2 regions of the Vreelandella sp. 2A-K22 genome follow, and region 2 is predicted to be linked to the other one. Evidence: predicted binding sites of a transcription regulator. Region 2 holds the regulator's gene; the other holds the start of a gene.
What was found. Region 2 encodes FliA, which starts transcription of late flagellar genes. Its sites were predicted from a motif close to CTAAAGTTNNNNNNNNNNCNGCCGATA; they were not measured.

Region 1 (15,090 bases), on a different contig from region 2:
GAGCAGCGCGAAAATCAAACGCTTACCCTGGAACTGGCCACCGCAGCACTGCTGTGTGAAATCGTCCGCGCCGATTATGACACCACTGATGAAGAGCTTGCCGCGCTGCGCCTTATGCTGACCGAGCGCTACCAGCTCAGCGCTAGCGATGTGGAAGAGCTGATGACGTTGGCACAAACAGAAGTGGATGAGGCCGTCGATCATTACCAGTTTGTTAGCTTGATCAAAGAACACTATAACTACGACCAGCGCTGTGAGCTGGTCGCGCAAATGTGGCAGCTGGCCTGGGCCGATGGCAGCGTTGACCCGCTTGAAGAGCACCGTATTCGTCGCTTGGCGGATTTACTGTATGTTAGCCATAGCGATTTTATCCGTACCAAACTGCACGTAGAGGAGCGCAATAAACCCGATGCATAACCGCAACGAAGACTCGAATTTAATGGATCTAATCAGCTCGATTGAGCGTATGGAGCAGGATGCTTCGCGGGTCAGCGTTGACGATGTTGTTCACGCCGTTGGGCGGCGCTCGTTTGGGCCGCTGCTGTTAGTTGCCGGGCTGATCACGCTCACCCCGATCATTGGCGATATACCCGGCATGCCGACCTTAATGGCCGCATTGGTATTGCTGGTTTCCGTGCAGTTGCTAGCGGGAAGTGAGGCGTTTTGGTTGCCCCGTTGGTTGCTAAAACGCTCTCTCTCCCGTCAAAAGTTTGATAAAGGCATTCAGCTGATGAAAAAGCCTGCCCGCTGGATAGATGGACTATTGCGGGTGCGATTACCTTGGCTGACGGGCTACATCGGTATCCGGGTAACTGCCTTGATGTGCTTATTGATTGCCTTGGCCATGCCGCCGATGGAGTTTATTCCCTTTTCGGCCAACGGAGCGGGGCTTGCGCTTACCCTGCTGGGGTTAGGCTTGGTTGCCCGTGATGGTATCGTGCTACTGCTGGGGTTCGTGCTGTTCGTCGCCACCTGTGTATTGATCACGATGAGCCTGATATAACAACTTTTATATAACAACAGGAGTATGCCATGACTGATCCGGTTTCAACGCCGCCGCCTAACCCCCCCGAGAGCCAGAATCGCTGGGAGCGACGCATTGAAACAGCGCTGTGGAATTCGCGCTTTTTGGTCATGCTGGCGGTCGTGCCCAGCTTATTGGGTTCATTGATGCTGTTTATCGTCGGTACCGTGGATATTTTCAAGGTAGTCGCCGACGTGATGGGTTACTACCTATTGGGTGGCACCCAGGACATTCACGACAGCCTGGTGCCCGATATCATCATTGCGGTGGACATCTATCTGATTGCCATCGTATTGCTGATTTTCGGCTTAGGTGTTTACCGACTGTTTGTCTCCCGTATTGACCAAGCCGAAGCGAGTAATCTGCGCCACCCGTTTAACGTCGCTTCATTAGACCAACTGAAAGATAAAATCGCCCGGGTGGTGATTCTAGCGGTGATCATTGAGTTTTTCCGCGCCGTGGTGGATATCCGTTTTGCCACGCCCCTGGAAGCTATCTACTTAGCGCTTTCAGTGCTGGCACTGGCAGCCGCGCTCTACCTGATGAGCCTAGGCCACAAAGGCGAGTAAGCGCACCCGCGACCTGGCTGTGCTACTCATCATTTTCAGCTAACAAACCTTCTACCAGTCTGTTTAACCGCTGCTGGAACTGCCCGCCCGGCGAGGGTGGGTTAGGGTCTGAGGTGATCGCTACGGTCATCTCACGCTCTGGAATAACGTAAAGTGCCTGGCCGCCGTAGCCACGTCCGTAGTACACGTCTTCGCCTGCCAACTGCGTAATAAACCAACCATAGCCGTATCCGTCGCCTGTCCAGCGCGATGTACCGCGCGGTTGCCATGATTCTTCCACCCAACCCTCCGGCAGAACGCGCTGCTCGCCTCCTGCTTCATTCACTACGACGCCATCATTACGATACAGCTCGCCTACCTCAATGAGTGCTCGTGGCGAGAGCTGCATATCGTTGCCGCCAAAGTAGATCCCTTGGGGGTCGCGTAGCCAGGGGCGAATGGTGATATTAAGCGGATCACCCAATAGGCGCTGGGCAAGGGAATGGGTCGTCTCGCCGCTGGCGTGGGTGAGTGCGGCGGAAAGTAGATGGCTGGTGCCGGTGGAGTAGAGCATCTGCCCACCCGGCTCATCCACGAATGGGCGCGTCATCGCATCGTTCACCCAGTTGGCGCTGGCCACCCAGGCGCCATAGTTGCTGCCAGAAGTGCGCTCAAGCCCCGCCTGCTGGGCGAGCAGGTGCGCCACGGTAATGTCACCAACTTGTGGATCAATACCGCTAGGTAGATGTTCGCCAAACAGCTCCATCATGGGTTGATCAGTTGATTCAATGATGCCTGCTTCAATCGCCGCACCCGTAATGGCAGCCAGCACCGTTTTGGACAGCGACTTAATATTGGCAGGCGACGCCACCCCTGGCCCACCTTGGTGAAGCTCGTGGATAATCTCACCGTCGTAGGACACTACCACGCTGTGCACGCGGTTAAGCTGGCGGGTTTGCCGCTCTAGCGTTTGGAGTGTGTTTGCAGAAGGTTCATTAGCGGCTGCATAGGCGGTGGGTAACAACGAAGTAACAGCAAACGAAACAAGCAAAGCAGTAGCGCGCATCGCAACACCTTCGGTATAAGTGGCAAAGGTTCGAGGCTTAGAAGTAGCAGAGGTTCCACAGCATAAGCACAGCCACTTTCTAAGAGGGAAATGCAGCGACATTACGCAAAAGCAGAAAAAGCCTGCTAGGCTGGAGGTGTTGGCTAATGGGTAAGCAAGCCTTTGATTTCCCTAAAACGCAATAAGCAAGGAGTGCCCTATGCGTAATATTATCTACATTATTGGCCTTATCGTGGTTGTGCTGTTCATTCTGTCAATGCTCGGCCTGCGCTAAGCTACATAGAACTAGGTCTTATAGGGTCAGGCTTTAAAAACGAGCCTGAAGAACATAAGACCAAGCAAAAAACGCCCAAAGCTTTCGCTTATGGGCGTTTTTTTTGATCAGCTGTTTAGGGCAGCAATGCTTGGTGGCAGAGGGATTAGGCGCAGTCAGCGGCCCCTTGGCCAAACATATCAAACATCAATTCGCGGCCAAGGCAGGTTAATACAAAACGGCCATACTCATTAAAGGTTGCTGCCTCACTGTCTTCCATCACCTGTTGGCAGGTTGCCCAGGTGGGCGCGGCAGAACTAAGTGCCGACAATTCGCGGCGGGCTAAGCCGCGCTGGGGAAGGGTAATGGTTTCGAGCACATGACCATGATCGTAGAGCAGCTCAGCGGCAATCGATAAGCACTGGCGAAGGCTACGTTGAACGTTTGCGGTGGTCGATGTCCCATAAGACGATGGAGTAGAGCGTTCTTTCGTCAGTTCTGGAGGCGTAGGTTCTGAAGTCATAAGTCTCGGAGTCATAGCATGTTCTCCTGCGGTCAGCACCAAGTCGGGCTTGTTGCAGCGCATTATAAACCAAAGTCGATGTTAGACCAAGGTCTATAGTTTAGAGAGAATCTCCCACTATTGAACTCATCAACGGTAGGTCAATGTGCTACGCTCGCTACCACGTATTTTAGCGAGTTAATAAGTCATGCATATCAGTGTATTCGGAACCGGTTATGTCGGCCTTGTCGCAGGCGCCTGTTTAGCCGATGTTGGTCATCAAGTCACCTGTATGGATGTTAACGCTGATCGGATTGATCAGCTTAATGGCGGAGAGGTGCCGATCTTCGAGCCAGGGCTAAGCACTATCGTTGCCCATAACGTGGCGGCTGGCCGTTTACGCTTTACTACCGACGCTGCCCAGGCGGTAGCCGATGGCGAACTGCTGTTTATCGCCGTGGGAACGCCGCCCGATGAAGATGGCAGTGCCGACCTACGCTATGTATTAGAGGTGGCGCGCACGATCGGCCAGCATATGGATAGCTATAAGCTGGTGATTGATAAATCTACCGTGCCGGTGGGCACTGCGGAAAAAGTCCACGCCGTTATCAGTGATGTGCTCGAACAGCGCGGTGCATCACTCGAATTCGATGTGTGTTCGAACCCTGAGTTTATGAAGGAGGGGGCGGCGATTGAAGACTTTACCCGTGGCGCGCGGATTATCGTTGGTACGGAGAGCGAGCGGGTGAAAGCCCATATGCAAGAGTGCTACGCCCCCTATAACCGCAACCACGAAAAGCTGATGTTTATGAGCGTGCGGGCCGCAGAGCTGACCAAATATGCCGCCAACGCCATGCTCGCCACCAAAATCAGCTTTATGAACGAGATCGCCAATCTTGCCGAACGCCTCGAAGTTGACGTTGAAGACGTACGCCGAGGGATTGGCAGCGACCCACGTATTGGCTACCACTTTATATACCCAGGCTGCGGCTACGGCGGCTCCTGCTTCCCCAAAGATGTCCAGGCGTTAGAGCGTGCCGCGCGTCAATTAGGCTATACGCCGGAACTGCTCAGCGCTGTCGAGTCAGTGAATTTACGCCAAAAGCAGACCCTGTTCACAAAACTGCAAGATAACTTAGGCAATCTAAGCGGTAAGACCATTGCAGTATGGGGCTTGGCCTTTAAACCCAATACGGATGATATGCGTGAAGCCCCAAGCCGTACGTTAATGGAAGCACTCTGGCAAGCGGGCGCTAAGGTGCAGGCGTTTGATCCCGAAGCCATAGCAGAATGCCGACGCATTTACGGGGAGCGGGATGACCTGATGCTAGCAGGCGACCGGATTCAGGCAGTTAAAGGTGCCGATGCTTTGGTTATCTGCACCGAATGGAAAGAGTTTCGCAGTGTCGATTTTGATTGGCTAGCCGACCAATTGGCTGGAAAAGTCGTCATCGACGGGCGTAATTTGTACACGCCAAGTGCCGTTAAAGAAGCAGGGATGCGTTACGTTGGGGTGGGGAGAGAGAGCAGCTAAAAGAGGAATCTATTATTGTGGGTTCTCTCATTAATTGATGATGGCTGTTACGCTTTGTTACTTTAAACAACGTCTTAATACGAAAAAAAAGAAGAAGAATATTTAAGTTATTCTTCACCTAGCCGAGGTTTTAAGGTAGTCGTATTAAAAATAGTGCTGCGTATTGCTTAATGAAGGAACGCGAATCGTAGCTACATGTATTCAAAAAAGGCATTGGTTCTATGGCTTCTATTACATCATTAGGCATCGGTTCTGGCTTGGATCTGAACGGCTTGCTGGAGCAATTAAAAACTGCAGAACAAGCAAAGCTTGAGCCCATTGCGCAGCAGATTAAGTCTGAGCAAACGCAGATATCTGCCTACGGTCAGCTTAAAAGTGCGCTTGAGCAGTTTCAAAGCTCTGCTCAAGCCCTTAATGATGGGTCGTCATTCGATAGCCTGACAACCAATGTAGAAGGCAGTGCAGTTGGTGCTGTTAGCAGTAATGAGGCTCAGCCAGGCCAGTACGAAGTGGAGGTCAATCAGTTAGCTACTGCCAGTAGCTTGGTGACGGAGCGTCTGGAAACAGCAGTAGAAAGTATAGTGACGGGCGAACAGTCTTTAGATTTTACTATCGCTGATGGAAACCTGACCACGATTACTATCCCCGACGGCAGTTCTCTTGAAGATATGCGTGACGCCATTAATGAACAGAGCGATGGCCGCTTAAACGCCTCAATTATCAATGATGGCGAAGGATATCGGCTTTCCGTTAATGCTACCGATACCGGCGCAGACGCGAGTATTGAAAGCACTAATTTTTCTGACATTCTAGCCGCTGGCGTCGCAACCTCCGATGCACAGGTGGTTCAAGCGGGCCAGGATGCAGCGTTTAACGTCAATGGAATCGATATCGTTAGCCCCACCAATCAAGTGGAAGGTGCAATTCAAGGCGTTACCTTGAACCTTGCTGAGGCTGGCGCGACGAGCACTGTAACCGTTGAGCAGGATGACGAAGCTATTCGCGAGCAGGTCACCGCTTTTGTCGATGATTTCAACACGCTTAAAGAGACCATTACGACTTTGACAGCCTTTGATCCAGAGACGGGCCAGGCGGCAGGGCTGAATGCTGATGCAACTACTCGCGCTGTTGAAAGAGAGATTCGCCAAACAATCAGTGCTGTTGTCGGCGGAGATGGCTTTAATGTGTTATCCGATATTGGTATTTCACTTCAAGTGGATGGCAAGCTGGAAATTGATGAAGATAAGTTAAATAGCATTGTTGCTACTCAGCCAGACCAGTTAGCCAGTTTCTTTGCTGGCAATAGTGAGGAAGGTGGTATGGCAGGCCAAATAGCTTCAGCGCTTGAGGGCCTTGTGGGTACAGGTGGTCGGCTTGAAAGCGCCGTTAGCTCATCTGAAAGCCGCGTTAGTTCGTTAGAAGATCGTTTTGCGACCACTGAAAACCGTATCGAACAAACCGTTGAGCGTTATCGCACGCAGTTTCAAGCAATGGATAGTATGGTGGCGCAAATGAACCAGACAAGCGCTTATTTGACCCAGCAGTTTGCTGTGTTGGGGCAGCAAAACCAAGGTTAAGCAGATAAGCTAGCTAAATTAATAGCTTACAAAATGCCCGGCACTATGTGTTGGGCATTTTTCTTTGCAATGCTTTAAAAACAGCTTAAAAAAGGCATTACCTCTAAAGTTTGTTCTTCCGTAGCCGATAGGTTACCTAGACACCTTTCTCTACTTCTTATAAGGAATGAGCCCCATGGCATCGATCACAGCACTCGGTGTAGGTTCTGGGTTGGATCTCTCAGGTTTGGTGGATCAGCTTCAAGCGGCAGAGCGCCAAAAGCTTGTGCCTATTCTAGAGCAGCAAAGTGCTCAGAAAACTAAAATATCTGCTTATGGGCGCCTTCAGTCGGCAATGGATAGAGTGCAAGCCTCCATCGCTGCGTTGAATGATGCTTCTACGTTTAAGCAGCAAAAAAGCACCGTGACGGGCGATGGCGTGTTGGCAACAGCAGGCGAAACCGCTAACGCAGGGCGCTATGAAGTCACCGTTACTCAATTGGCCCGCGCAGGCAGCGCAGCTTCTAATAGCGTGGCGCTAGATCAAGAGCTAACGGCTGCCGATGCGACGCTTACACTTAATTTTGGTGCTGGTGGTACACAAACAAGCTACGACGTTAATATTTCAGCAGGCAGTACGCTGGCGGATGTTCGTGACCAAATCAACGCGGATAAAGAGGCTGGTGTTACTGCTTCTATCGTTAATGATGGCACTGGGTACCGTTTAGCGCTGAGTTCAAAGGAAACAGGCCAAGATGCTTCGCTGGAGGGCTTCTCAGGCTTGGCATCGCTGACCATGGATGCAGCCACCCAGCGTTCAGGTCAGGACGCTGAACTGAATGTTAATGGCATTGCTATCACCAGTAAAACCAACCGCGTTGAAGAGGCAATTCAAGGCGTAACGCTTGACCTCACGGCGGCCTCTGGTAGCTCCGTTACGCTGGTCATTGAGCGCGATGAAGAGTCGTTGAGAGGCGCGATTGACGAGTTCGTTAAAAACTACAACGAAATGAAATCCACCGTTGGCCGAATGACCGCATACAACGGCGAAGGCGAAACGTCTGGCGAACTAATTGGCGACCGCACCGTTCGTACCATTGAAGACCGTCTACGTCGGGATATCACTGACAACCTCGGAACAGGCGATATTTCACGACTTTCTCAGTTGGGTATTGCCATTGATGAGCGTGGACGTCTAAAAGTTGATGAGGATAAGTTAGACGATGCTATCGCTAATAACCCTGAGGGGCTATCCACCTTTTTTGCGGGTGACACGGAAGAAGGCGGCTTTGCAGGGCGCTTAAATGCAACGCTTGAAGCAATTACTGAGGAAGATGGGATTATTCAAAGCTCGGTTGATAGCGCTGAGCTAAGGGTAGACAGCCTGGAAGAGCGGAAACTGCGTATGGAAAGCAGTATTGAGCGGAGCGTCGAACGTTATCGCAAGCAATTTGGGCAATTAGATGGCTTGATCGCCCAAATGAACTCCATGAGCAGCTATCTCTCCCAGCAGTTCAGCATGCTGAGTAATATGCAGAACAGCAACTAAGCGTGCAGTTGAGAAATAACTGAAAAGTTACAGTACTTTACATAAAAAAAGAGCATTTTTTCCTAAAGAATTGAGTTGGGCTGCCGTTAATTATAATAACGGCGACGCAAGCGCCGCTAAGCAGGCCATAAGGCCAGTTAAATTTCGAGGAGCACACACATGTCTGTAATCAACACTAACATTACTGCCCTGATCGGCCAGAATAACCTGTCCAACTCCCAGTCTATGCTGGCCAAAGCGCAAGAGCGTCTGTCTTCTGGCCTGCGCATCAACAGCGCTTCTGACGATGCCGCTGGTCAAGCCATCGCCAACAAAATGACTGCCCAAATCAAAGGCATGGATCAGGCTAGCCGTAACGCTAGTGATGGTATCTCCCTGGTGCAAACCATGGAAGGCGGCCTTGACCAAGTCAACGACAACCTGCAGCGTATTCGTGAGCTAGCGGTACAGGGTGCCAACGACACCAACACTGCAGATGATCGCGCAGCCATTGAAACCGAAATCAATGAACGCCTGGCCGAGATTGATCGTGTAGCTGATAGTAATAACTTCAACGGCACTAACCTGCTGAATTCTGGTGGCGTTAGCTTAAGTATTCAGGTTGGTTCTAATACTGAAGCTGAAGATGTTATTGAAGTGGCAACAGTTGATGCAACAGTTGCAGGCCTAGCACTTGCTTCTGGCAACTCTGCAATTACAGGCTCCACGTTCGACTCTACTGCTGTTAGTGCAGCTAGCGGTGGTGCTGCCCAAGCCTTCCAAAACCTGATCGATTCCGTTGACACAGCTACATCAGCTTTGGACACCAACCGCGCGACGTTGGGTGCTACGCTTAACCGCTTTGACTCGGTAATTGATAACTTAGCGACGACGTCGACCAACCTGACTGAGGCTCGTTCGCGCATAGAAGATGCCGACTATGCGGTGGAAGTATCGAATATGACGCGCGCTAACATCCTTCAGCAGGCAGGTACTTCCATGCTGGCGCAGGCTAACCAGACGCCGCAGTCTGTACTGTCTCTGCTGGGCTAATCTTTTGGCTGGTAATGTTGCAAAAGAAAGTAATGACGGGGCCAATAGGCCCCGTTTTTTGCATTTAAGCTTGTTAATCTCGATGTTGTTGAGTTTCTGATTGCTGTTGAAATAATAAGCATTATGTGCCTTTGTTAAGCCTCTATTTCTTGCCTACTAAATATTTTCGATGGCGCTAACATGACCGTGCAGTCAAAGTGGCTGTAATGGATGGCTAGTGGCTATGCCGTATAGCTACTAAGTACGGCCGTATGCGGCAACTCTAGAAGGGGAGGGCGTCTGTGCATGCTTAGCACTATGAAAAGTAACTAGATAAGTTACAGCACTTTTCATAAAAAAGAGCGTTTTTTTCTAAAGAATTAGGTGGAGCTGCCGTTAATTATAATAACGGCAACGCAAGTGCCGCAAAGCAGGCCATAAGGCCAGTTAAATTTCGAGGAGCACACACATGTCTGTAATCAACACTAACATTACTGCCCTGATCGGCCAGAATAACCTGTCCAACTCCCAGTCTATGCTGGCCAAAGCGCAAGAGCGTCTGTCTTCTGGCCTGCGCATCAACAGCGCTTCTGACGATGCCGCTGGTCAAGCCATCGCCAACAAAATGACTGCCCAAATCAAAGGCATGGATCAGGCTAGCCGTAACGCTAGTGATGGTATCTCCCTGGTGCAAACCATGGAAGGCGGCCTTGACCAAGTCAACGACAACCTGCAGCGTATTCGTGAGCTAGCGGTACAGGGTGCCAACGACACCAACACTGCAGATGATCGCGCAGCCATTGAAACCGAAATCAATGAACGCCTGGCCGAGATTGATCGTGTAGCTGATAGTAATAACTTCAACGGCACTAACCTGCTGAATTCTGGTGGCGTTAGCTTAAGTATTCAGGTTGGTTCTAATACTGAAGCTGAAGATGTTATTGAAGTGGCAACAGTTGATGCAACAGTTGCAGGCCTAGCACTTGCTTCTGGCAACTCTGCAATTACAGGCTCCACGTTCGACTCTACTGCTGTTAGTGCAGCTAGCGGTGGTGCTGCCCAAGCCTTCCAAAACCTGATCGATTCCGTTGACACAGCTACATCAGCTTTGGACACCAACCGCGCGACGTTGGGTGCTACGCTTAACCGCTTTGACTCGGTAATTGATAACTTAGCGACGACGTCGACCAACCTGACTGAGGCTCGTTCGCGCATAGAAGATGCCGACTATGCGGTGGAAGTATCGAATATGACGCGCGCTAACATCCTTCAGCAGGCAGGTACTTCCATGCTGGCGCAGGCTAACCAGACGCCGCAGTCTGTACTGTCTCTGCTGGGCTAATCCTTTAGCTGGTAATGTTATAAAAGAAAGTAATGACGGGGCTCCAGTAGAGCCCTGTTTTTTTTGCATGCAAGCCTGATAATCGCGATGCGGTTGTGCTTCTGACGATTTATCTAGAGATAGTAATCGCGAGCAGCTTATATTTAAAATCTCAATTTGTTGCTTGTTCCAACCTCGGAGCAGTACTGATCGAGAGAACACCTACTTAAATACGGGGGCATTCGCGCCTTTGCCCACTGTTCTAACGCGGTAAACTAGATAAATTGCCATTTTTCCCTGTGAGCCGCTTTATGGTTAAGAACACCCCAGCATCCGCTACTCAAAAACGCAAACCCCGCTTGCTTTGGGCCAATCCTTACTGTTTGCTGGATACTTCCAGCGGTGCCAGCATGACCGTGCGGCAAATGTTGCTACAGCTGGTGGCGCGAGGCTATGAAGTTCAAGTGTTGGGGGCAACCATTTTTGATAACCCCAAGGGAATGGGGAGACTCAAGGAGCAATACCCAGACCTGAACGCTCACTTGCATCAATTGATTGAAGCCGAGGATAGCCCGCTAATTCACCAATTGGTGGTCAGCTACAGCCATAATCGTAATCATTTTACAGCGCATGAAGAAGGGCTATGGTATAGCCAGTATCTTTATATGCTGGATTCATTTAAGCCTGATGTTGTGTGGTTCTACGGTGGCCAAACCCTGGACTTGCTAATTGCCGATGAAGCCCGTGACCGCGGTATTCCTGTCGCCTTCTATCTGGCCAACGGCAATTATAAGGCATCACGCTGGTGTCGTGATGTTGATTTAATCCTTACCGACAGCCAAGCCACGGCGGATATGTACCGCAAATCGGTGGGCTATGTCGCCAAGCCGGTGGGTAAGTTCATCGCTCCGGAAAACTTCATTGCCGAACACCATGAGCGCAGTCGACTGCTGTTTGTTAACCCTAGCTGGCAAAAAGGTGTCAGCGTATTTGTGCAACTGGCAGAAAAGCTGGAGCGAGAAAGACCCGATATTAAGCTTGAAGTGGTAGAAGCCCGGGCCGACTGGCCAGCTGTGCTGCGGGAGACCACAAGCAGAATGGGAGAGCAGCGTAGCTCTTTAAGTAATGTCATGGTGACGCCTAACACCAGTGATATGCGTGGCCCTTATAGCCGTGCCCGTGTGGTAGTGGCGCCTAGCTTATGGTGGGAAAGCTCTGGGCGTATGTTAGCAGAAGCTATGCTTAATGGCATTCCAGCGCTAATTACCAACCGCGGTGGTATGCCCGAAATGATTGGTGACGCTGGTATTGCTTTTGACTTCCCTGATGAGTGCTATAAAGAACCCTACCAGCATCTGCTCAGTGACGACGAGCTTCAACCTCTAGTCGACGCAGTCATCAGCTTTTTCGATGACGAAGCACTTTATCAGAATTATGTGGAGCGAGCCTGGCAAGTAGGTAAAAAGAAGCATCACCTTGATCGCGCCACTGAGCGGCTAATTAACGCTTTAACGCCCCTGGTAGGGGGGCGCGCTGGCAACAAAGACTTTGCCATTAGCCAGAAAAAACGTCATCGCCAGCGCCTAGCCAGCCGTGCAAGCAAGCCTGAATTCAAGGTCGATAACTCTCTGCAACAGTTGGTTGGCACTCAACCAGGAACCAAACAGGACAAAGAAGCGCAAGGGAGCCGTTTATGGCTTAACGATGATTTTACCTGGCAAATCAAAGGTAAAATCATGGTGCTCGACAACCGTGCCAGTTTGATCAAAAGCGGCCTTGCCGACCAGATGGCGTCAACGAAAGCCTTTGGCATAGTCGCCTTTGACCCTGCCAGCGAAGTAAAGGATGCCAAGCAATACGAAGGCAGCGATTATATTCAGTTATTCCAGCATGCCTTGTTAGGTGATGGAGAACCTACAACGCTGCATGCTTGCGTCGCCCCCGAAATGACCAGCACGCTTACACCGCTACCGACCGAAAAGCTTCCCAAACGCCACCATCTGGCTGCAAAGCCTTTGGCTGAGCTAGCAATTAATACAGTGGCGCTGGATAGTATTGACGGACTGGGAAGCCTGGATTGGCTTATTCTTGATGAGCTAAGCGATGCCATGGCCGTACTGGAAAATGGTAAAAAGTCACTTGCAGACACGCTGCTGATTCAGGCGCGTGTTCCCTTCCAGCTCACCCATGAAAAGCAACCCAGCCTGGCTGAACTACAGCACTGGGCCAGCCGAAATGGCTTTCGCTTTTATCGCTTCCATAATATTTGCCATTACAGCCATTTGCCAAAAGAACTGAACGCCCGCACACCTTGTGCCACTGAGCAAGAAAGTGCCGATGTACTATTTCTCCCCAGCCATGAGCGAATGGGAGTTCTAAACGACGAAAATAAGACCAAGCTTGCTTTTATACTGAGTGCAGGCTTTGCGGCGCATGATGTTGCTTTTGAACTGATAGCCGATGTTAGTCAGGAGAAGGCACTGGAATTTCTTGAAGCACAAGATTTACTCCCGCGTATCTCAAAGCAACAGCAAGATAGCGACGGTTCAGACCAGTTATTATCTCAGCACCCGGACAATAATGATGATAACAAAATCAATGTTAAAGAAGTGAACGATGCGAGTTTGTATGTGCGAAATATGCAAACTATTATTGATAATAAAAGTTACACAAAAGTGGTTCAAGTCGGTGCAAATGATGGGTGTATTAACGACCCAATCTATGAAGTTGTTATGCGTAACAAAGAGAAGACCAAGATTCTTCTCATTGAGCCACAAAGTAATATCCTAGAGCACTTAGAGAAAAACTATGCTCTTCACCCCGAAGCTCACATCGCTAATTATGCCGTCGGTCCTGATTCACTGCTGAGCCTTTATCGTATTAAGCCAACTTACTACAGCTTATTCACAAAAAGGTATTTACACGATTCGCCTAGTTACCGAGTGCCTAGTGGTTTTTCTTCATTTGATAAAAAACATGTTATAAAACATGCACAAGGAAATTTTCCTAAAAATACTAAGATAGATGATGTTATAGAAAAGATTGAAGTGCCTTCACATGATCTTTTGACTATTCTAAACACCTCTTCTTGGGAAGAGCAACAAATCGATATTTTGCAGATTGATGCCGAAGGTATGGATGATAAAGTCATTTATTCCTGTAATATCGAATTGACTCAGCCGAAACTGATAAACTTTGAAAGAGCCCATCTGTCGCAACGAGCATATAGAGATTTGTGTGTTTATCTTTTAGGTATGGATTACGAATTATATAACTACAGTAATCTTGATACTTTAGCAGTAAAAAAGACTTCTTTGTCTAAAGATAAAGAGGGTGTTGTAGTTAGTGATGTGTCGCGTCCGAAGGGGCTGGGTAGCCCGAGGGAGAAATCAACTTATAAAATTACTCAGAAGCTAGGTGAACTTTATGAGTTTTCTCGTAAGGTGTTAACGGAAGAGTTAAATGCTATTCATGGTTTAGATAAGAGTGAGAGGTTCTGGGAGATATTGTTGCATTATTTCTTGGGGCAGCGCTTTGTCTCAAGGTATATTGCCCGTTGGAATAATGGGCTGTTAAATGCAGTTCCAGATGCAGAGGCTATACTAACGAATTTTCCTTATAGAACGTTTAGAGAATACATGAATAAAACGGAGACGCTTGTAGGGTCGATGTCTCCTTATGTAGTGAGTAATGTTATTCCCTGGGATGCGCAAAACGGGAAATTAAAGGGTGCAGAAAGCTTTGAATTGATGAGAAATAAAGAAGTTAAAGTTCGTGAGTTGCTCGATAGCTATGAATTGAAAAATAATTCTATAGCTTATAATCTAGGTGTGCATAATCCTAAATATTGGAAGGCTAAGTATAAGTCTACCGGTGTTGATTTTGTAGATGTGCCCACTTTTGATACTTTCTTAGCAGATAAGGTTGATTGGAGTGCCCGCTATAAGCTTGCTAGGCTAGATGAAGTTAACTCAGCTGAAGGTTATGAGGGGTTTTGGGCTAGCTTAGCGCTATGTTTGCCTACAGAGTTGCTAGAAGATTTTATGCCTCTTTACCAAATGATTGAAAAAAATTTAGAAAACCGGAAACCTGAATTTGTTTTTTCAGCGATGCTACCCACCATTACTTCTAGACTAATAGCAGCTATTTTAACTGAAAAAGATGTGCCATTGTATCTTCATCAACATGGCCCAGGGTATGAAAAAAACCCTTTGCATTTTATGATAGGGATTGAAAAGAGGATAGCTAGCGCATTTTATACTTGGGGTTGGGAGGATGATAGTGGAAAAACTGTGTCAGAAAAGCCTCATCGACTAATTGATCTTAAAAGGCGATATAAAATGCTTTTTAAATCAAACGAGGAAATATTGTTAATAATGCCTCATAAAACTATTGTGCCAAATTTTTATGATGGCACAGATTTAGATTTTTACAGCGAGGATGCAATAAGAATCTTTTTTGATTCGCTGAATAATGGAGATAAGAAGCGTGTTGTGGTTAGGTTTCGACGGCAGCACGGGTATAGTAAAGAGATAGAAAAAAGGTTGTTGGGGTTGATGCCAGGAGTGAAGATAGATGCTCAGCAACGCCCAATTGAACGGGCGTATGCTAATGCAAGGGAAGTAGTCATAGTAATGCCATTTAGCACCTCAGCAGCTGAGTGCGAGTATCTTGGCATCCCATACCGTGAATTGATCCAGCCAAGTGGCGAGTTAATGCAAATTCC
Region 2 (15,090 bases):
AGCATGGTGAGCGTTGAGCCTAAGCCCAAAAAGCCCATGCCGTGACGGCGCTTGGCTTCTATTTCACGCTGCTGTTGGGGCAACGGCAAACCGGCAATCTCGACCACGTTATCGAGCATACGCGTGAAGATCGCGACCACTTTGCGGTAGCGTTCCCAGTCAAAGCGAGGCTCGGCGCCAAAGGGGTCGATCACAAACTTGGTTAGGTTGACAGAACCCAGCAGGCAGGCGCCTTCTGGCGGCAAGGGTTGTTCGCCACAGGGATTCGTCGCACGGATATCTTCGCAGAACCAGTTGTTATTCATCCGATTAACTTGGTCGATCAGGATAAAGCCGGGCTCGGCGTAGTCGTAGGTGGAAGACATGATGGTGTCCCACAACTCCCGCGCTTTAATCACTTCAACAATGCGGCAGGCGACGCGGCCTTCGGCATCTACCGTGTAGCCCTCTTCAACCACCGGCCAGTCGCGGTAGATCAAGTCTTCCGCTTTAACGTCCTCTTTCTCACCGGGGTGCAGCGGAAAGGCCAGCGGCCAATCGGCATTGTTCTTGACTGCCTCCATAAACTCATCGGTGATCAGCAAACTGAGGTTAAACTGTCGTAGGCGCCCCGCCTCGCGCTTGGCCTGAATAAACTCACGTACGTCCGGATGCCCCACGTCAAAGGTGCCCATCTGAGCACCACGCCGACCACCAGCAGAGGCGACGGTGAAGCACATCTTGTCGTAGATATCCATAAACGCCAGTGGGCCGTTGGTGCCCGCGCCAGCGCCGAATACGAACGCGCCCTTATGACGCAGCGTCGAGAAGTCGTAGCCGATACCCGCCCCGGATTTCAGCGTCATACCCGCATCGACCACTGAGTCGAGGATATCGCGCATGGAGTCACGAATGGTGCGGGAGACAGTGCAGTTAATCAGGCTCACCGCAGGCTTGTAGGCCTCAGCCCCCGCGTTGGAGAGAATACGACCGGCAGGAATGGCGCCGTTTTCCAACGCCCAGCGAAATTTGGGCAACCACTCTTCCGCTTTATCTCCCTCCACCGCTGCCAGGGCACGAGCAACCCGTTCAAACGTAGCACCAACGTCCTGATCAACGGGTTGGCTATGACGATCCTTGAGACGGTATTTGGCGTCCCATATTTCCCGCGAGGGGGCCTGCATAGGGACATCGTTAGAGGTCTTCATAGCCTTGGCAGCGGTGCTCATGTCGCAAAACTCCTTCACAGCGAGGGTGAATTATAGCGCTCAAATAGGGCGATTATACGTAGCATCAAAGTGAAGTATAGACGTGACCTCCCACCATATGAGGCACTTTTTTTAATTTTTTCTACCATATATAGGAAAATCAGCGCGTTACTATTTTGCCAATCCCAAACACGATATAGACTGGGGTTTTGGGTTAAATGGCTTTAATCATGTCCGCAACTCACTTCCTGCGCTCTCCATCCCAGTATCTTTGCACGCTCACGTTTACCGTTGTGGCGATAGCGACCATGTGGATGGTCGCTACGCCCGTCGCTAACGCGACCACCTTCAATACCGACGATGTGGCCACCCACGACCATTGGCAGTCAATGGCGCTCTCACTGGGGGGCGAACGCCACTATCGGGCGGTAGAAACCCACAGCTACTCGGATGCGACGCTGAGCTTGAATGCCACCTCGGGCGTTTGCGATTTACCCTGGCTGGAGATGCGCGTCACCCTTGAGCAGCAGCAGGGAGAGAGCCGTACAGTAAACCTGGTGCCCACTCGGCTGCGCATCGATGAGCGGCCCGTTATCGACACCATGGCGGAATTTATCACTGAGCGCGGCGATGACGGGTTTTATGCTCACTTTTATTTAAGTGACTTGGCATCACTGATGGCCGACATGCGCCAGGGGGAGCAGCTATTTCTCGGCTTCGACCAGGACGAGCGCGAGCCGTGGTATATGACCTTTAGCCTAAAAGGCGCCGATGCGGCGATCAACCGGATGCTCACCCAGTGTGAAGGTAGTGGCACCTAAAGGTTTGCTTAAATCAGCACCACAGGCTCAAGCGCCATTTCAACGCGGTTGCGTCCGCCATGCTTAGCGCGGTACATGGCGTCATCAGCCCGGGAGATAAGGGTTTTACAGCTGTCACCCGGCTGCCAAACGGCGACACCGATACTCACTGTAACCGTTTGCTCAACGCCCTCTATACGCAGCTCTTCTACCAGCGAGCGCAGCCGCTCAGCCAGGCCAGTGGCGGCATCAACATCGGAATGAGTCGCCAGCACAATAAACTCTTCGCCTCCCCAACGGCCCAGGTGGTCGCAGCCACGCAGCGAGCTTTCCACTAAGCGCGCCAGGGCCACCAGCACATCGTCACCCACGCTATGGCCGTGAGCATCGTTGATCTGCTTAAAGTTATCCACATCGAACAGTAGCAAGGCAAAAGCGGCCGCATAGCGCTTGGCAGCCACCAGCTCTGCATTGATCGCTTCTTCGATGCGGTAACGGTTCCACACCTTGGTTAGAGGATCGAAATGGGCTAATTGCTCAAGACGCTGGTTGGCTTCGGCAAGGGCTTTGCGTTCGTGCTCCAGGTGCATATTCAGTGAGCTAATTTCATAGGCAGAAATCGCCAGCGTCAGGTCTTCCCCCAAGTCTACCGCCGCTAAGCGCTCTACCCGCAGCCACGCTTCACTTCTGCCGACTACCTCTTCAGACCAAGCAACCGATGGAGCCAATATCACGGCCGGTTTAGGGTTGGTTGTAGGCTGCATCGCCCAATACAGCGTTTCCACCTGCTCGGGGCGAAAAAAAATCAGCCAGGCGCGCTGGGTCGAACTCATTGGCAGCGGCACTGCTAGAGCCCCACACTGCTCGGGCATGGCTAGCGAAGCGGTTAACGTCTCTTTGCCGATTTCGCGCGTGCACCAAGGGCCGCTATGTACATGAGTTCTTTCCAGGCGCAGCACAAACTGGCTTATCGCTTCTGGAGTCGGCGTCACACCCGCTTGATAAGCGCCACCATTCACCCACAGCACCACGCCATGGGCGCGAAACAGCTTCATCCAGATAGCCGCCTGCTCATGAAGTAACTGTTGGGGACTTTGCGGCTCGCTGCGCGTTCGCGCACTGAGCACGAGGCTATCCTGAACCCGTTGTAGGTAGCGGGCTTCTTGACGCGCCCGTAGCAACAGCATGCGCTGGGTGGCCATTTGCACGAGGGTGCGAACGGCATCACGCACGGGGGGTTCAACCGAGTGCGGTGCTGGCGAATGGCAAAACACTAGACCCCATAAGCCAGTATCCCCCTGCATGGCCAAACTGAATGACCCACGCACCCCCAGGCGATTTAAATACCGCTGCCGCTCAGGGGCAGGGGCGCGTAAAAAGCTGCCGCTAAGGCTCACTCCCGAGTAGGCGGGAGTCAGCGTTTCAGGCGGCGCATCGACGTCTTCAATTAACCGAACGGGGTAATGTTGGTAACTTTTGCGTAAGGCGACAGGGAAGTCGCTTGAGGGGAAGCGCTGACCCAACAGCGAAGGCAGCTGGTTGCCCAGCGCTTCGGCAACCATTAAACCATGCCAATCACTGTCGAAATGGCACACGGTGACGCGATCATGGCCGGTGAGCTGTTGAATAGCGTTAACCAAGCAGTCGAGCAGCTCTTCCTGGTGGGTTGCGTCGGCTAAATGCATCAGCCGCTCATTGACTGTGCCAAGCAGGCGGCGCTTACCTTGGGGGTTGAGTGGCTCAATCTCGACGATGACCTTCCCACCTGCTCGGTAAGCATAGAGCTGAAAACGCATGTAGCTATGCTTGGAACGAATAAACACCAGCGGGCCGGAGAGTTTCTGCTGCCCCTGCAACTCGCGGCGCACCCGCTGGCTTAGCCGTTTTCCTAACACATAGGCAAGAGTGTGCGGCCCATTTTCAGGGCGCTCAATACCGGTCAAGCGGGTTAAGTTGGTGCTACTGGCTTGAATGCGGCGACAATCGGCATCTAAAACCAGCAGAGCTCCAAACGACTGCAACCGCGGGTGGTACATGGACACAAACGTGGCCTCGCAATCTATTCACCCTCGACCTGCTGCCTTAGCAACAACTCTACGCGACGGTTGGCAGCTCGGCCCTCCGCCGTTGCGTTCGGTTCCATGGGTTGGGTGTCGGCATAACCGACGGCCCGCATACGAGAGATATTGAATCCTTGGCGCTCTAAATGCCTCACCACAGCGATAGCCCGCGCTGATGAAAGCTCCCAATTAGAGGGGAAGCGGGCCGTTGAAATAGGCACGCTGTCGGTGTGGCCTTCTACCGAAATCTGACCGTCAAAACGGGTCAGCACATCGATAAGGCTTTCTACCACCTCTTGCCCACGGGAAGTCAGTACAGCTTGACCGCTGGGAAATAAAAGGCTGGTATCAATACGTAACGTGACCCCTTCACTCCCTTGCGAAACACTGACACCGGGGATGGCGAGCCCATCAAACTGCGGCTGAACCCCTGAATGACGGGGCTGAATACCAGTGGCTAGAGACGCCAGCGGCAATGATGATACAGCGCTAGCCGAGCGCATGAAAGCAGTATCAGCCGCCTCACCGCCTCCCGGCGGTGTCAGTGAAAGCAGCAGCACAAAGAGCGTGATTAGCAGCGTCAGCACATCCAAATAGCTGGTTAGCCAACCCTCGTCACCATCGCCTGGCGACGGCGTCATTTCCAGTGCGTGGCGCGTATCACGGTCAAGCATCTGGCCTACCCCTTCGCCGCCGCACTAACCGACGAATCAGGCCTTGGTTTGACGCTGTTATCACGGATCTCATCGTGATAGTTAGCTACAAACGAGTTGAGGGTCTCTTCAATAAACGACGGCAGGCGGCGCTTGGTAATCAGCGAAATACCTTCCAGCACCATGTTCATGGTAATCAGCCGCTCTTCGGTGCGGCGCTCGAGTTTCACCGCAATCGGCTTAAACACCAAGTTGGCGAGTAAAATGCCGTAGAAGGTGGTGAGCAGGGCCACCGCCATGCGCGGGCCGATCACCTGCAGGTCGCCTGCGTCCATGACTTCCAGCATATTGACCAGCCCCACCAGGGTGCCGATCATGCCAAATGCGGGTGCGTAGGTGGCCATGGTACGGAATATTTGTGCCTCGGCATGCTCACGCGCTTTAAGACGGGCAATGCGCCAACGCAGCATGTCAAAAATTTCATCCTCTTTGGTGTTGGCAATGACCAGTTGGATCCCGGTACGCAAAAACGGGTTTCGGGTATGCTCCAACTCGCGCTCGACAGCACGTACATCGCCCTTAAACCAGAGTCGCGACATATCCACCAATTCGCGGATATCGTCACGCATATAGGTATTTTCGCGCCGGAATACCAAGCCCACCAACCGTACGACGCGGAGCACCTCTTTCAGCGGATAGCTGATAAAGGTTGCCGCTAGGGTACCGGTCACCACAATGGCCAAACCCGGCAAATTGATAAAACTTTCAGGGGACTCTGCGGTGAAAAACAGCACGCTCACCAACAGTAGTATGCTGGCAAATATGCCTATCAGCGTCGAAGGGTTCATCCACGGCTCCTTGCCGGTCACAAGTGAGTAAAAAGAGGTGTTATGCCGAGTCGTGTAAACGCGCGCGTAAGCGGCTGACGGCTTGGCTGTGCAGTTGTGAAACGCGTGACTCCGTGACGCCCAACACAGCCCCTACTTCCTTAAGGTTGAGTTCTTCTTGGTAGTACAGCGCCATTAGCAGCTTTTCACGCTCTGGCAGCGCTTCAATTGCCTCAATCAACGTTTGTCGTTGCTGGCCGTCTAGCAACTGCTCGAACGGTGAATTAGCCAATTCATTATTGCTAGGCTCGCCACCGTCGGCCACCAGCTCTTCAAACGGCAACAGTTGACCACTGTTAGTGTCGTTGAGGAGCTGCTGATACTCACTCAACGGCATTTCAAGGTGTTGGGCGATTTCGTTCTCTTCTGGTGCCCGTCCGAGCTGTTGCTCTAATTGACGAACGGCACTGTCAACCGCTCGCGCTGAGCGGCGCACGCTGCGGGGCAACCAGTCGCGGGTACGTAATTCATCCATCATTGCACCGCGAATACGCTGACTGGCAAACGTCGCGAACGTTGCTCCCTGGGTGGCATCGAAGCGCCCCAGTGCTTCCAGCAGCCCTACCATCCCGGCTTGAATAAGGTCGTCGAGCTCAATGCTGGCTGGCAAACGGACCTGAAGCGTCAAGGCCTGACGTCGTACCAGTGGCATGTATTGCGTCAACAGCTCACTCTGTTTGATCCTGCCTTGTGCTGTGTACATCCTCTCGCCTCGCGGCTATCCAGCCTTCACTGATAGTTCACAATCATTTGCAGCCCCTGGACACGAACAGGCCGCTGCCCCGGACGTAAAGCGAAGCGAAAATGCAACGGCGCATCCGCGGCAAACCCCGCCAGGGCAGTGGTAGTCCCCCGCATGCCAGCTAACGCAACGCACTGCTCAGGATGGCACAGCCAAGCGTTTAATAACGCACCAGGGGGATATTGAAACTGCCAATGAATACGCCCGAGCTGTGCTGACTCCACATTGTTAGCAGCAGCGGGTGGGGTAGCGTTTTGACTAGCACTTGCCCTATCACTCATCGCTACCATCAGACCTGGTATCTGGCTGCTCCAGCTACCGGGTGTCGCCTGAGCGTTTCCCGTTAACCCTGCTAGTAGACACCCTGTCAGCAGTACTGGGCTCAGTAGCAGTCTCCCTCTTAATAGCCAGCTTAGCATGCTTGGTCTCCTCAGCAGAGTGCGCTCATCGTGCAAGTACCAACAGCTCCATATTTAAGTAGTAATCAGCTGCCTCACGCAAGTTATTGAGCAACCCTTGACGCGGCAAATGCGGCTCGTGGAGCGCCAGCAAACGGCGCGGCCCGCCACGCTCATGTAATTGACGCAAGGTACGGAACATGGAAGCAAAGGTATCGGCATCGCTACTGATCCACAGTGCCCAACGGCTGTATTGATCGCAAAGTTGGGCTAGGTCGGCCGTTTCGGCCATGACGATATGAATATCCCAATCCTCAGGATCACCGGCCCAGCTTCGACCTAACGTCGACCACTGCCCTAATCTTGCTTTAACCTTGTTCACCTGGGCTGCACCACTACCCGGTAGCCCGACCACAATAAGCGGAATTTTGGGCTGGTGCGCTACCACCGTTGCTGGCTCTTCCACCGCTGCAGCTGTCGGCGTTAACAAAGAGGTAGGCTGTTCAGATTCCGGCACGTGTTCTGCCGCCGCAACATCAACTGTACCCTCAGCTTGCTGCTGTTGGCGCTGCAGGTTTGCCCACTTGCGTAGACCCGATGCTTGATCCTGTTCGCTCACGCCACGCCCTCTCGACTAACACTGCCCATTTGACGAATCGCATCTCGTGCCATAAAGGCGTAGACCAGTGCATCAAGCATGCCGGTATCGCGGCGGCGACGGCTGTTGCCTAATAGGTTGAGCAGATCGCCACGCAGCGTCTGCGCCTCCTCATCATCAGCAACATCGAGATGCCCGGCGACCGATGCCACACCGCTGGCCATCAATAGGCGAACTTCAGCATTTAGATCCCCGCTATCGGCCTCTTTTAACTGCTGCCACGCGCGACGCGTCAAGGCGGCCAAGCCTTCGCTTTGCAGCTGGGTTAACAGCAGTGAGAGCACCTCTGCTCCTAGCCGAGCGGGGGTAAGCCAGTAGCGGCGCGCCACTACTTTGGCGCTTTCCGGATCGCGAACTTCACCGAACCAGGCGAGTAGAGCCGTGCCGCTGGCGTCCTCGACTTCGGCGTAGGCAGTCCACAGTTGCACCGATTGGCCACGAAAACGCACGCCCACATGGTGCGTTAGCACACTGTCACTAAATAGCTGGCGGATAGATTGACGTTCGTGGTGAAAGCGTAACCGATGACTGGGGGCCACTTGGCTGACCCAGGTCAAGTGCTCGGCTTCCAGCCACGCTAGTGCATCCGGTTCAGGGAAGCGCGGCAGTAAGTGCACCGCTACACCGCTCGATGCCGACAGCGCGGCTAAGCGTGGCTGCCATCCTGCGGCGTGGCGATGCTGCAGCCAGGGTAGCGCCAGCCAGGCACCATCCGTGTCCAGGCCAATGTCCGGCATTGCCCAGTCGCAGCCGCGCTCATTGCGCCGCGGAAACCACGCCATCCCTAAGGTGGTCTTTGCCGATGGATAACCGGCAAGTAATGCATCCAAATGCGTTTCCTGCAAACGACTAGGCAGCGAAGCTAGGTTCCAGATCTCTTCTAATTCCGCAAATCCCGTGACACGTTGGCGCAACCTCGCCAATAGCGACGACAAACGACGCCCTTGGCCCAGGACATCCCGCGACCAGCGCGGCATTCCCATCGGCGCATCGGCACTTTGCACCCGTTCACGCTGAGGAGTCGCGGTACTCAGCGCTTGATCCACTAGCGCATCGGGGGCGGCAAGGGCCATATCTTCGGGCACCTGCTGACCATTAGAACCAAACAGGACGCGCATCCCGTGACGCATAATAATATCTAACACTGGAGCCAGACGTCCCGCCTCATCCTGTTTGGTGATAATACAGTCATCTAACTCTGCGCCCGCCGCCCGCGCGGCCTGACGGTAGCGCAGCACCACTTCTTCGAGGGTTTCCGGTTGGCTGGCAGCATTGAGTAGCAGCACCAAACGTACTCGCGAGCGTCCGCCTTGCAGGTGGGCAATCTGCTCTATCACCCGCTGGTCACGCTGACTCATGCCTACGGTGTCGATAATTACCCACTGCTTGCCCTGCAGGCGGCCCAGCAAATCGTCGATGGGCTGTTCGGCATCCAAGGCGTACATCGGGGTATCCAGCAGGCGCGCATAAATGCGCAACTGCTCATGGGCACCGATCCGGAAGCTGTCGGTGGTAACCAGCGCTACCGGGCGCGTGCCGTGGCGCATCACAAAACGAGCGGCCAGCTTGGCGGTGGTGGTGGTTTTGCCTACCCCCGTTGGCCCTACCAGGGCAACAATGCCGGTTTGGTCGAAAAAGCTTGCTTCATCGTTGAGTACGCAAAGGCGATCCATTAACTGCTGTCGCAGCCACTGCAGTGGGGCTTCGCTATCGCCGTCTAACCTGGTTAGCGATGCAGGCAACCCTGCCAGCAGCTCATCGGCAATTTCGCTGCTAAAACCCACATTCCATAGCAGTTGGCGCAGCCGCGCAGCCGTTCCGGAGGGCTCTGCTGGCGATGGTGAAGCCGCATGGGTTGACTGGCTGTTTGCCAGCAGCGCTCGCATATCCTGCATTTCGCGCAGTAAGCGCTCGCTCATCGCCTGCATGGGGTCTTGCGCTGAAGGTGCTGTCGGCGTTTCGGGTGGTGCAGGTTCTGGTGAGGGTTCAAAGTGGTCAATGGCTTCATCCGCCATCGCTAAAATTTCAACGCCCCCTTCGGTACGCCGATTTGCGACAATCAAGGCGTCTTCACCGAGCGTTTCACGCACTTGGCGCATCACATCACGACTATTGGCTCCCACGAAACGTCTAACGCTCATGATTTACCCTTGCCTGTTCTGAAAATGGACGACGCTAGCCTATCACGGCGTGCCATCTTTAACGTCCGCCGACCACTGTGGTCACTCTTAATGTGCGATCGTCGGGAATTTCAGCCTGGGACAGTACCGACATATGGCGTAACCGGCGGCGTAAGAAGCGCGATAGCACCGCCCTTAGCGAATGTTGCACGACCAGCACCGGCGGCTCGCCGGAACTTTCGTGACGCTCCAGCGCCTGCTGGGCCTGGGTCATCAGCGTTTCTGCCAACCCGGGCTCCATGGCGCCGTTGCCATTCATGGCCTGTACCAGCACTTGTTCCAGTTGAGCATCCAGCCCCATGACATTGAGTGTCTCCTGCCCCGCAAACCACTGCTGGACAATGGCGCGCCCCAGCGAGACTCGCACCAGCGCCGTCAGCTCATTAGGATCTTTTTGCTGTGTGGCGTACTCGGCCAGGGTATCGAGAATAGTGCGCATGTCGCGGATAGAGACATCTTCGTCGAGCAGGTTTTGCAAGATACGCTGCAGTACCGTCAATGAAATAGCTTTGGGGATCACCTCTTCGACCAACGCTTTTTGATCATCGCCCATTTTATCCAGCAACTTCTGTACTTCCTGACGGCCCAGCATTTCGGGTGAATGACGGTGTAACAGGTGGTTCAAGTGGGTCGCTATGACGGTACTGGCATCCACAACGGTGTAGCCATACACTTGGGCATGCTCACGCTGGCTGCTATCAATCCAGACAGCGGGCAAGCCAAAGGCGGGATCCTGAGTATGGGTGCCCTGCAGCTCGCCCGATACCTGCCCCGGATTAATCGCTAGCCATTTGCCCGGCTGTGCCTCGGCGCGGCCAATCTCGGCGCCTTTCATGGAGAGTACATAGGCGTTCGGCGGCAGCTCCAAATTATCGCGGATATGCACCACCGGCGGCAGGAAACCCACTTCTTGGGCAAACTTCTTACGTACGCTCTTAATGCGCCCGAGCAGCTCGCCTTTTTGACGCGAGTCCACCAGCGGGATTAAGCGATGGCCCACTTCCAGGCCAAGCGTATCGACCAGTTGCACATCTTCCCAACTCGCTTCGGGAGTCTCCTGTAAAGGCACCGGTGCCGCGGCAATCTCCTCCTTGACCAACGCCTTCTCTTTTTGGCGCGTTAACAGCCATGCCAGGCCAGCCAACAACGCGGTAAAGAATAGAAATACGAAATTGGGCATGCCAGGTACCATACCCAGCATGCCCATCACCACGGCAGCCAAAATCAGTACCTGAGGATTAACGAACAATTGGCTAAGCATTTGCTGGCCAATATCTTCGTTCGTATCCATGCTGACCCGGGATACTGTGACACCCGCGGCGGTGGAGATCACCAAAGCAGGGATTTGCGCCACCAGGCCATCACCAATCGCCAACAACATATAGGTCTGACCAGCAGCGCCAAAGCTCATATCGTGCTGCAGCATGCCAATCATCAGCCCGCCGATGATATTGACCACCATAATCACCAAACCGGCAATGGCATCGCCACGGACAAACTTACTTGCGCCGTCCATGGAACCAAAGAAATCCGCCTCTTGAGAAACCTCCGCGCGGCGCTTTTTGGCGTCTTCTTCGCCGATCAAGCCGGCGTTCAGATCGGCATCGATGGCCATCTGCTTACCAGGCATTGCATCCAGGGTAAAGCGCGCACCCACTTCGGCAATACGGCCAGCACCTTTGGTGATAACCATAAAGTTGATGATGACAAGAATCAGGAAGACCACTAGGCCAACAGCGAAATTACCGCCGACCAGAAACGCCCCGAACGCTTCAATGACCTTACCCGCAGAGGCACCGCCTTGGTGGCCCTCCATCAGCACCACACGGGTAGAAGCCACATTGAGCGACAGGCGCAGCAGCGTAGTAAATAGCAACACGGCAGGAAACGCCGCAAAGTCCAGCGGCTTCTGCGTAAACATGCTGACCATTAACACCATAATGGCCAGAGCGATATTGAAGGTGAAGAGTAAATCCAGGGCAAAGGGGGGCAAGGGCACGATCATCATGCCCAAAATCATGAGGATGAGCAGCGGCCCGACCAGCAGCTTCATGCGCACATCACCCATCCAGTCGCGCCGACCTACTAGCTGACTCAAGCCTTTCATGGTTGCGCCTCATTACCACCGGCGCCATGCCCGGGGCTTTCCATCTCCGGCGGAACCGGCAGGTTATCGGGGGTTGGGGGCACCTCGCCTCCTTGTTGTGATACTTGCTTGAGGCGGTAGGCCCAGGCCATTACTTCCGCCACCGCGGTATACAGTTCGGCAGGTACTTCTGCATCTAGATCGACGTGATGATACAGGGCCCGCGCCAATGGTGCTGCCTGCAAGCGAGGCACGCCTGCCTCTTCAGCGATTTCGCGAATGCGCGCAGCCACTGCGTCGGCGCCTTTTGCCACCAGCCGCGGGGCGCCCATACTGCCTTCCTGATAAGTCAGTGCTATCGCGTAGTGCGTAGGGTTGGTAATGATGACATCCGCTTCGGGTACTTTGCTCATCATCCTGCCCCGCGCCATGGCCTGCTGCTGCTGGCGAATGCGTGCTTTCACTTGCGGGTCGCCTTCGGACTCTTTGTGCTCACGCTTAATCTCTTCCTGACTCATGCGCAGCTTCTTAGCATTGTCCCAGAGCTGGAAAGGGACATCGATCAAAATGACCACGATCAACACCAACACCATTAGCCCAGCTGCCTGAGCCGCCATGCTTAGGGCATTGGTCAGCGCTTGCTGGATAGGCTGATCCATTAGCGCCATAAATTTGCCGATGTTGAAATACAAAAACGTCGCAGCCACGCCCCCCACCAGAAACGATTTGGCAATCGCTTTTGCCAATTCGATCAGTGCCTGGGTGGAGAAGATACGCTTTACGCCCTTAATAGGGTCTAACTTGGAAAACTTGGGCTGCATCGATTTACCCGATATCAGCCAGCCCCCCATCAGCCCAGGGGCTACTAACGCAATGATGGCTAACAGTAAAAACAGCGGCATCATGGCAAATAGCGTGCGCTGACCAAGATCCAGCGCATTGACCAGCATCGGCGTACTTTCCATTGCCTGGCGGCGCTCAAACAAGAAAGCTTGTTCCATCACCGCACCCAACTGGTCGTAGAGCATGTTGCCCATGCTATAGAGGCCAATCACACCACCCAGCAAAAGTAAAAACGTATTTAACTCGCGGGAACGGGCAACTTGGCCCTCTTCACGGGCTTTCTCTTTCCGCCTGGGCGTGGCCTCTTCGGTCTTTTCCTGGTCGCTATCGTTATCTGCCATACGGGTATCCGGCCAGGTGAAGCAAAGCTTATCACGTATTCAGCCGTCCATAGGGACGGCTGAATGGCGTACTTGCGTGCCCAGAGGGCGTTTAATAACGCATCTTAGAAGCCTAATTCGTCCAATAAGTCGTCTACTTGATCTTGCCCAGAGACGGTATCAGGGACATTATCCTTCACTTGCGGCCCATTCAAAAGCTCTTCGTTACGCCGTGCACTGTCGCTTTTCCACTGATCCTCGGCCTTGCGCTGCAGCGTTTCTCGTGCATGGGCGCCCGGCGCGTTATCGATCAACACTTGCACCAACTGATGTTCGATCTCATGGATCACGTCCATCATCTTCTTAATCACTTGGCCGGTCAGGTCCTGAAAGTCCTGAGCCATCATGATTTCCATCAGTTCTTTGTTAGTCGCTGAAACCACATCGGGCACTTCGCTAAGATAAGTGCGTGTCTCGACAACGAGCGCTTTCGCCTCATCCAGCTCTTTCGGTGCTTCAAACCACTCGGCCCAGCGTTTATCCAACGCTTCCGCCCGGTCTGACAACTGATCCTGCAGCGGCTGCGCACGGTCAACGGCATTGAGCGCTCGATCTGCTGCCTGCTCCGTCATGGTGGCGACATAATGCAAGCGGTCGCGTGCATCGGGGATGGCTTCGGCCGCCTTCTCAATCTCTTTATCAAGCCCCAGTTCACGCATGTTTTCGCGCAGCATGCGCGTCAACTTACCGATGCGATGAATTAAGTCTTCGGCGGCTTGTTCGGACGATTGGGCAGAATCGGACTGCTCATTCTGGCTCATAACGTTGTCTCCTCGTTAACCAAGCACATAGGCCCAGTTGCTCACATACCCAGTTTGTCGAAGATCTTATTGAGCTTTTCTTCGAGGGTAGCGGCAGTGAACGGCTTGACGACATAGCCGTTAGCGCCCGCCTGAGCAGCCGCTATAATGTTCTCTTTCTTCGCTTCTGCGGTCACCATCAACACAGGAAGGTCTTTCAAGGCGTCATCCTGACGGATCTCCTTGAGCATCTCCAGGCCATCAAGGTTCGGCATGTTCCAATCGGAAACGACGAACTCAAACTTGCCGGCACGCAGCTTATTGAGCGCATCTTGTCCATCTTCGGCTTCATCCACGTTGGTGAAGCCCAACTCCTTAAGCAGACTACGTACGATCCGACGCATGGTGGGAAAGTCGTCTACAACCAGGAAACTCATATTCTTATCTGCCATGGGTCATCCTCTAATCAATCAGTATATGGCACAAGGGCGACTGAAAAGTACAGTCAGGGGTTTAAAACGGCTACTTTGAAACGGCTCTTTCAAAACGGTTCTTCAGAATTCCTCCCACTCTTCGTGGTCGCTGCGCTGCGAGGCTGGAGCTGGAGCTGGGCGACGAGCTTGCTGGTCGGCCCTAGGCGCAGGCATAACGTCCGTTGCTGGCGATGAGGAAGGCAGCGCCTGATGGGACGCCCCCTGCATACCTAACAGCTTAAACACGGCTACGGCTTGCTCCAACCGGTTGGCCTGTTCCTCAAGGGAGGCCGCCGCCGCAGAGGCTTGCTGTACCAGCGCGGCATTTTGTTGGGTGACTTGATCCATCTGGCCCACGGCTTGGCTGACTTGCTCAATACCGTCACTCTGCTCTTGGGAGGCAGCGGAGATTTCATCCATGATATCGGTAACACGGCGCACTGCAGTAACCACATCCGACATCGTGGTACCGGCCTGCTCGACCAGAGTGGAGCCTTGCTGAATTTGTGTTACCGAAGCATCAATCAGAGTTTTAATCTCTTTGGCCGCATCCGCACTGCGGCTGGCCAAATTACGCACTTCCCCCGCCACCACCGCAAATCCGCGACCTTGCTCGCCGGCGCGGGCGGCCTCTACCGAGGCGTTGAGAGCCAGAATATTGGTTTGAAAAGCAATTGAGTCAATAACGCTGGTGATATCGGCGACTTTTTTCGAGCTGGTGGAGATACCGTGCATAGTTTGCACCACTTGCTCCACCACTTGTCCACCGCGCTCAGCCGTGGTGGAGGCGTCTGCTGCCAGGGTGCTGGCTTGACGAGCATTGTCGGCGTTCTGTTTTACCGTCGCGGTCATCTCTTCCATGCTGGCCGCGGTTTGTTGAATCGATGCCGCCTGCTGCTCCGTGCGTGAGGAGAGGTCAGCGTTGCCGCTGGCAATCTCACGGGTGCCGTGGTGAATTTCGTTACTGCCTTCACGCACCCGGCCAACGATATTGGTGAGGTTT

Region 1: the regulator FliA is predicted to act here: its motif matches at 9,416-9,442, upstream of ACW17M_RS16570 (flagellin N-terminal helical domain-containing protein).

Annotation. Positions count from the first base shown of each region.
Region 1 covers NZ_JBSUGC010000012.1:78,033-93,122, reverse strand. The annotation lists gene ACW17M_RS16615 (tellurite resistance TerB family protein) at 1-417, shown strand, start outside; gene ACW17M_RS16610 (exopolysaccharide biosynthesis protein) at 410-1,003, shown strand; gene ACW17M_RS16605 (YqhA family protein) at 1,033-1,593, shown strand; gene ACW17M_RS16600 (serine hydrolase domain-containing protein) at 1,616-2,638, opposite strand; gene ACW17M_RS16595 (hypothetical protein) at 3,058-3,429, opposite strand; gene ACW17M_RS16590 (UDP-glucose dehydrogenase family protein) at 3,602-4,927, shown strand; gene fliD (flagellar filament capping protein FliD) at 5,149-6,504, shown strand; gene fliD (flagellar filament capping protein FliD) at 6,680-8,032, shown strand; gene ACW17M_RS16575 (flagellin N-terminal helical domain-containing protein) at 8,192-9,064, shown strand; gene ACW17M_RS16570 (flagellin N-terminal helical domain-containing protein) at 9,513-10,385, shown strand; gene ACW17M_RS16565 (glycosyltransferase) at 10,676-15,090, shown strand, end outside.
Region 2 covers NZ_JBSUGC010000016.1:43,082-58,171, reverse strand. The annotation lists gene ACW17M_RS20045 (adenosylcobalamin-dependent ribonucleoside-diphosphate reductase) at 1-1,208, opposite strand, end outside; gene ACW17M_RS20040 (hypothetical protein) at 1,406-2,008, shown strand; gene ACW17M_RS20035 (sensor domain-containing diguanylate cyclase) at 2,017-4,023, opposite strand; gene ACW17M_RS20030 (OmpA/MotB family protein) at 4,047-4,721, opposite strand; gene ACW17M_RS20025 (motility protein A) at 4,727-5,548, opposite strand; gene ACW17M_RS20020 (RNA polymerase sigma factor FliA) at 5,589-6,290, opposite strand; gene ACW17M_RS20015 (flagellar protein FlhE) at 6,317-6,748, opposite strand; gene ACW17M_RS20010 (C15 family peptidase) at 6,774-7,346, opposite strand; gene flhF (flagellar biosynthesis protein FlhF) at 7,343-9,526, opposite strand; gene flhA (flagellar biosynthesis protein FlhA) at 9,585-11,672, opposite strand; gene flhB (flagellar biosynthesis protein FlhB) at 11,669-12,835, opposite strand; gene cheZ (protein phosphatase CheZ) at 12,940-13,635, opposite strand; gene cheY (chemotaxis response regulator CheY) at 13,677-14,066, opposite strand; gene ACW17M_RS19980 (methyl-accepting chemotaxis protein) at 14,169-15,090, opposite strand, start outside.